3 regions of the Streptomyces sp. NPDC090798 genome follow, and region 3 is predicted to be linked to each of the others. Evidence: riboswitches for the same ligand, from Rfam matches in the RefSeq annotation. Region 3 holds a riboswitch; each other region holds the start of a gene.
The links. Region 3 has a riboswitch for cyclic di-AMP ahead of ACIQTP_RS39795 (transglycosylase family protein). Riboswitches for the same ligand answer to the same signal wherever they lie in the genome.

Region 1 (2,254 bases), on a different contig from region 3:
AGCGGATCGTGTTCCTCGGGACGCCGATCGACGACATCTCGGCGAACGACGTGATGGCGCAGTTCATGCACCTCGAATACCTGGCGCCGGACCAGGACATCGCCCTGTACATCAACTCCCCCGGCGGCTCGTTCAGCGCGATGACGGCGATCTACGACACGATGCAGTTCGTCAGCTGCGACGTGGAGACCACCTGTCTGGGGCAGGCCGCGTCGGCCGCCGCCGTACTGCTGGCCGGCGGCGCGCCCGGCAAGCGGTTCGCGCTGCCGGGGGCCCGGGTGCTGATCCACCAGCCGTCACTTCCCGGGCCGGTACAGGGACAGGCGAGCGATCTGGCCCTCCAGGCCGAGGAGTTGATGCGCACTCGGAGGCTGCTGGAGGACATGCTCGTACGGCACACGGGGCAGAGTCCTGAACAGGTCGCCGCCGACATCGAGCGGGACAAGATCCTGGACGCACAGGCCGCGTTGGCGTACGGACTGGTGGACGGGATCATCCCCAGCCGCAAGACCTCGCGCACCGCGCCCGGTGCGAGGAACGCCACACCCGACGCGAGGTGATCCGCCGATGGTGCCCGAACTGCCCCCGCTGCCCGCGCTGACGCGAGCCGAGGCCGAGTTGATCGACCGTTACCTCGACGTGGTCGACCTGCTCGGCCGTATCAACCCGGCCAGGCCCGGCGACACCTATCGTGGGCTGCGCGCCGCCCAGGCGCTGGTCGCCAAGGCCACCGAGCTGCGGGACGCCCTCGCGCTGATGCACCAGCGCGGCGAGAGCGAGGTGCACGCGCCGACGCTGGCGCAGGCCCTGCGCGTCCTCGACGGTGAGCGGCGGGCGGCCCGCGTCACCCTGCCGCCCGACGCCGACAACTGACGCATCCACACCCCGGGCCGCCATGCGTGCCGAGTCGGCGAGGCGTCCGGCCCGGGGTTCAAACGGACCAGATGGAGTACCCCCTGATGGAGTAGTCACAGGTCCCTTCGAGGAACCCGAAAAGTTGCGCAACGCGCGTAGCGCAAAGGCGGAATGAGACGCTCCGGTGCAGGTACGAGCGTCGTCGGTGTCCCCAACATCGCCCGAACAGAGGGTCGTCCACCCGAACGGGTGAGTGGTGAGTAACCCCACAAATCGCCGCTTCCGCTCGGATTTTCGGACTGCCATGCGTGAAGATCCCTTCCGACGACAAGCCCCCGCCACAGCGGCGGGGCGGTCCGGGCGGACGCCGAGTCCTGCCGCTGCCTGGATGACCGGTCGACAGAAGTGCATCGGCAGGAGTGGAGGACCCAGCAAGACGGGTCGCCGGAGAGATCCGGGCGGTCCTTGGGGTGAAGCCGCGCAAGCGGCCGGGCTACTTCGCCAGCCCGAATCCGACAGGTCATCCTTCACAGGCGGCTGACGAAGGGTTGCGCATGACTGCGCTCAATCGTGTCCCGTCGCTGTGGACCCGGGCCGGTACGGCCTCGGCGCTCACCTTGGCCGCCGTGGGCGGCAGCCTTGTGGTTCCTGGCGTCGCATCCGACGCCGAAGCGGCCACACTGGCGACGAAGGCACTTCAGGTCGCGGCTTCCAAGAAAGGCTCTCCGTACCAGTACGGTGCCGCCGGGCCACGCCGCTTCGACTGCTCCGGGCTCACGCTCTACTCGTACAAGAAGGCGGGCAAGACGCTGCCTCGTACGGCCGCGGCGCAGTACAACAAGACGCACCACATCTCCGCGTCCCACCGCAAGGCCGGAGACCTGGTGTTCTTCCACTCGGGCCGGAACGTGTACCACGTCGGCATCTACGCCGGGAAGGGAAAGATCTGGCACTCCCCGAAGACCGGGGAGGTCGTGAAGCTGCAGAAGATCTGGACGAAGAGCGTCTGGTACGGCCGGGTCAGCTGACCTGCCCGAGGGGGTGCCGCCGGCCGGCGCCCCCTCGGGACCCCACCCAGGGGCGTGAAAAGTGGACGGACCGGTTACTCGTTCAGCATGGCTGAACGACCTCCCTCCGAGGAACGGAACGAGACGCCCCTCGAGCGTGCCGATCGCAACTTCGGCGAACTGCTCCAGGAGCTGCGCGTCACGCAGACCGGTGTGCAGATCCTCTTCGCGTTCCTGCTGACACTGGCGTTCACCCCGCGCTTCCCGTCCCTCGACACGGTGCAGCGCGCCACGTACGTCACCACGCTCCTGCTGGCCGTGGTGGCGGCCGCGCTCTTCATGGCGCCGGCCGCGCTGCACAGGGCACTGTTCCGGCAGGGCGCGAAGCCGAC
Region 2 (2,254 bases), on a different contig from region 3:
GCGGCGCCGGTAGTGCTCGGCGACGTCCGGGAAGGCGCGCAGCAGGTTGACCGTGGTCATGATCAGGTCGTCGAAGTCGAGCGCGTTGGCCTCACGCAGCCGCGACTGGTACATCGCGTAGGCCTGGGCGAGGGTCTTCTCGAAGCCGTCGGCAGCCCGGGCGGCGAAGTCCTCCTCGTCGATCAGCTCGTTCTTCAGGTTCGAGATCTTGGCGCTGAAGGACTTGGGCGGGAAGCGCTTGGGATCGAGATCCAGGTCACGGCAGACGAGCGCCATCAGCCGCTTGCTGTCGGCGGCGTCGTAGATCGAGAACGAGGAGGTGAAGCCGAGCTTCTTGCTCTCGCGGCGCAGGATCCGCACACACGCGCTGTGGAAGGTCATGACCCACATCGCGTTCGCGCGCGGGCCGACGAGCTGCTCGACGCGCTCCTTCATCTCGCCCGCGGCCTTGTTCGTGAAGGTGATCGCGAGGATCTGGCCCGGGTGGACATGACGCTCGCCCAGCAGGTGGGCGATGCGGTGGGTGAGTACCCGGGTCTTGCCGGAGCCCGCGCCGGCCACGATGAGCAGCGGGGAGCCGGAGTGCACCACGGCCGCGCGCTGGTTCTCGTTCAGCCCGTCCAGCAGGGCCGCCGGGTCCACGGCGGGGCGGGGCGCGCCGTCGCGGTAGTAGGCGTCCCGGCTCGCGGGCACGTCGAAGCGGCCGCCGAACAGGTCGTCCGGAAGCGGCTCCGGCGCCCCGTCCTCGGGCGGCGGCGGGGGCTCTTCCTCGTGGGCCCCGGAAGGCTGGAGGTCCGCCAGAAAGCTGTCATCAAAGAGGCTGCTCATCGCTCTCCGAGTCTAGGCGGCCCCACTGACAACCCGCGGCCACCCTGGAAACCCGACCGGTTTTTCCGCGACCGCGCATGATCTCTTCCCGCATCGCTTTCCCGCCCCTCCTACCGCACCCCGCCCCTCTTACCGCACAGGACGCCGTCACCGCTCAGGATCGGTTCATCACGGTCAGCCACGGTCAACGGCCCGCCAGATCAAGGTCACGAAAATGTATCGGGCATATCGCACATCAAACTTCACAGAACAGTTATGAGTTGGCTAGCGTGCCGGGCAGGCCGCTCGACCCAACCGGCGAACGTCGCCGGGCCGTGCGGCCTCCGCCGAGTCCGGTGCGCCCACGCGGCAGCCGGAGCCGGGGACCCAACCGAACTTGGGGTGAATCGGTCCAACCGCCCTGCGGGCAAGGACCGTAGGGCAAACCTTCCGGAAGCACCCGCCCGAACCCGACAGCTAACTCGGTAGGCGGATGACGGAAGGAGTCGCCACCTTGGCGTCGCACCGCAAGTGGAGTCCTACGGCTACGCGCATAGCGGGTATACGGACTCCCGCCCTCGCCACGGCGGCCCTCACCTCCGTGGCCCTGCTCTCCCAGACGGCGAACGCCGCGCCCTCGGCCGACTCCAAGCCGAGCGTCGAAGAGGTCGAGAAGAAGGTCGACGACCTCTACCACCAGGCCGAGACGGCGACCGAGAAGTACAACGCGACCAGGGAGAAGACCGCCCAGCAGCGCAAGCGCGTCGACTCCCTCCTCGACGACGTGGCCCAGCGCACCGAGAAGCTCAACACCGCGCGCGAGGAGCTGGGTTCGTTCGCCGCGGCGCAGTACCGCACCGGCGCCGCCGCCCCCGACACCGCGAGCCTCCTGCTGGCCGACAATCCGCAGGACTACTTCGACCAGACCCAGCTGATGAACCGTCTGACCACCCGCCAGAAGGCGGCCGTCGACGACTACGTCACCGAGCAGGCCGCCACCACCAAGAAGCGTGCGGAGGCCTCCAAGAGTCTGCAGACACTCACCACGACGCAGAGCGCGCTCAGGACGTCCAAGGCCGACGTCCAGCGCAAGCTCGCCGAGGCGCGCTCGCTGCTCTCGAAGCTGACCGCCGAGGAGAAGGCGCGGCTGGCGGCGATCGAGAGGAAGAAGCGGGAAGCGGCCGACCGCAAGGCGGCGGAGCTGGCCCAACAGCAGGCCGCGGCGGAGAAGAAGGCCCAGGAGGCGGCCGCCGGGCAACAGACGGGTTCCGGCACCTCCGGGACCACTGGCTCCGCCGGCACCTCCGGGAATGCGGCCACCGACACCTCGTACACCGCCAAGGCCGACAAAGCCCTCGCCTTCGCCCGCACCCAGATCGGCAAGCCGTACGTCTGGGGCGCGACCGGGCCCGGCTCCTACGACTGCTCCGGCCTCACCCAGGCCGCC
Region 3 (2,254 bases):
TAACCGACGAGCTCCGGGCCGATCTGTTCGATGACGGCGAGGACGGCCTTCTCGACACCCTTGCCGCCGTAACGGTTGGGGTCACCGTCACGCAGCTCGATGGCCTCGAAGGCGCCGGTGGACGCGCCGGACGGAACGGCGGCACGACCCGTGCTGCCGTCGTCGAGGCCGACCTCGACCTCGACCGTGGGGTTGCCTCGGGAGTCCAGGATTTCCCGGGCTACGACGACGTCGATGGACGGCACGAGCATCTCCTTCTGGGATGTGACGCGGGTACGCGGAGCCTGTGATGGCTTCGCGACATGAGCCTAACCGCCCCGGGGGGATCGGCCAGCCGGTCGCCCACCCCTTGGGCAGAACTGAACGTACACATTGTTCCAGAACGGAACAAAAACGGGTACGGAAATCTGGGTACGAAACGCTCGCTACGAATGCCGGATACGAAAAACCCCGCTCTGGTGCGTACGGGGGAACACGCACCGGAGCGGGGGGCCCGTGGGGACGGGGGTGGCCCTCACCGGGGTCTCCAGTGTGGAGACCCCTTTTATGAGGAACCTGTCATTCGGCTTGGGTGAGGCTGCCGATCATCAGCTGAGGTGAAGCTGCTGACCCGGGTAGATGAAGTCGGCGTCGTCGACGATGTCCTTGTTCAGCTTGAACAGCTGCTGCCAGCCGCCCTTGATCTTCTTCTTCTCGGCGATCGAGCTGAGGCTGTCACCCTTGACGACCTTGTACTCGCCGTCACCCTTCTTGACCTTCTTGCCGGTCGGGGTGGAGACGGTCTTCCCGGCGGCCGGACGGGACGCCGAACGGGAGGCCGCGGTGTCCGTCGAGCGGGTGGTGGTGCCAGTGCTCGGCGAGCTGTTCGACGAGGAGCCGTTCGAGGAGGACGAGGTCGACGGGGTGCTCGAGCCGCCGGTGTACGCGGCGCCCGAAAGGCCCGTGCCGCAGGTCGGCCAGGCGCCCTTGCCCTGCGCGGCGAGGACCTTCTCGCCGATGGTGATCTGCTGGGACTTGGAGGCCTGGTTGGCGGTCGCGGCGTACGCGGTGCCGCCGTACGCGGCCCAGGTGGAGGCCGAGAACTGCAGACCGCCGTAGTAGCCGTTGCCGGTGTTGATGGACCAGTTCCCGCCGGACTCGCACTGGGCGACGGTGTCCCACTCGGAGGTGGTGGCGGCGGAGGCGCTGCCGGCCGCCATCAGCGGAGCGGCGATGGCGACACCGGTGACACCGGCGAGCGTGGCGACACGGGTGGTCCGGTTGAAAACGGTCGGGCGGCGGTGCTTGCCCTTGCTGGAAAACAGCATGGAGAGATCCCCTCACCGACGCCTGCGAGGTGAGCTGTCGGGTTCGGGCGGGTGAGTGCCCGGCCGTGCGCTGTGAGCGCTCGGCTTCACCCCAAGCCACTCCCGGTCAACTACCGGGCGCGGCGCTTACCTTGGGTCCCCCGCTCCTGCCTACGGCGCTGACGCGTCGACTGTTCCCGTACGGCCGCTGGCAGGATTCGGCGTTGGCGACCGTCGGGGCCCGCTGTGGCGAGCGGTCACGACCGTAAGCAGTCGATCGACTGAATTCCAAAGACGATCAGGGTCTTTGAGATCCATCTCTCACTCACGCCAAACCGGACATTACACAGCGAACCATGACGTGAACTGCCCCTACTTTTCGCCCGGTTCAGCACCAACTGCAAGGCTCTGACCGGGGAGGATCAGGTTCGGGTCGACGCCGACCGTCTTCTTGTTCGCGTCGTACAGCTCGGCCCATCCGCCTTCGAGGTCAAGGGCGTCCGCGATGGTCCAGAGATTGTCTCCGGCGCGCACGACGTAGGAGCCGTCGACGACACCACGGGAGGCGCCGACGCCGCGCGAGGCGTGCCGCCCCGAGGAGTCGTCGGTGCGACCGTCCACGGCGCTGTCGGTGGCGTTCTCGTCCGCGTTGTCGCCACGGTGACGACCGGCGCCGGTCGTCGCACTCTCGGACGCGCCGGAAGGGTCGTCACTCTGGCCGGAGTTGCCCGAGCTGTCACCCTTCGTCGTCTCCGTATCGGAGCCGTCCGCTCCCTGAGTGCCGCCGGTGTCGGCCTTCGTCGTGTTCTCGGTCGCGTTCCTGGTCGCCTTCGAGGACGAACCGGACGAAGACGAGCCAGACGAAGACGAATCAGACGAAGGCGAATCGGACGTCGAGCCGGACGAGGCGGACGGGGTGGACGGAGTCGACGTCGCAGACGAACTGGACGAACCGGATGAATTCGATC

Region 1: another riboswitch for cyclic di-AMP. It lies ahead of ACIQTP_RS28435 (C40 family peptidase); the one in region 3 lies ahead of ACIQTP_RS39795 (transglycosylase family protein).
Region 2: another riboswitch for cyclic di-AMP. It lies ahead of ACIQTP_RS45865 (NlpC/P60 family protein); the one in region 3 lies ahead of ACIQTP_RS39795 (transglycosylase family protein).

The regions. Positions count from the first base shown of each region.
Region 1 is NZ_JBIVXA010000014.1:68,558-70,811, forward strand. Features, by position in the region: gene ACIQTP_RS28425 (ATP-dependent Clp protease proteolytic subunit) at 1-560, shown strand, start outside; gene ACIQTP_RS28430 (hypothetical protein) at 568-873, shown strand; cyclic di-AMP (ydaO/yuaA leader) riboswitch at 1,221-1,406, shown strand; gene ACIQTP_RS28435 (C40 family peptidase) at 1,410-1,883, shown strand; gene ACIQTP_RS28440 (DUF6328 family protein) at 1,971-2,254, shown strand, end outside.
Region 2 is NZ_JBIVXA010000042.1:11,530-13,783, reverse strand. Features, by position in the region: gene pcrA (DNA helicase PcrA) at 1-828, opposite strand, end outside; cyclic di-AMP (ydaO/yuaA leader) riboswitch at 1,143-1,315, shown strand; gene ACIQTP_RS45865 (NlpC/P60 family protein) at 1,322-2,254, shown strand, end outside.
Region 3 is NZ_JBIVXA010000027.1:64,352-66,605, forward strand. Features, by position in the region: gene eno (phosphopyruvate hydratase) at 1-251, opposite strand, end outside; gene ACIQTP_RS39795 (transglycosylase family protein) at 588-1,307, opposite strand; cyclic di-AMP (ydaO/yuaA leader) riboswitch at 1,312-1,475, opposite strand; gene ACIQTP_RS39800 (transglycosylase family protein) at 1,659-2,254, opposite strand, start outside.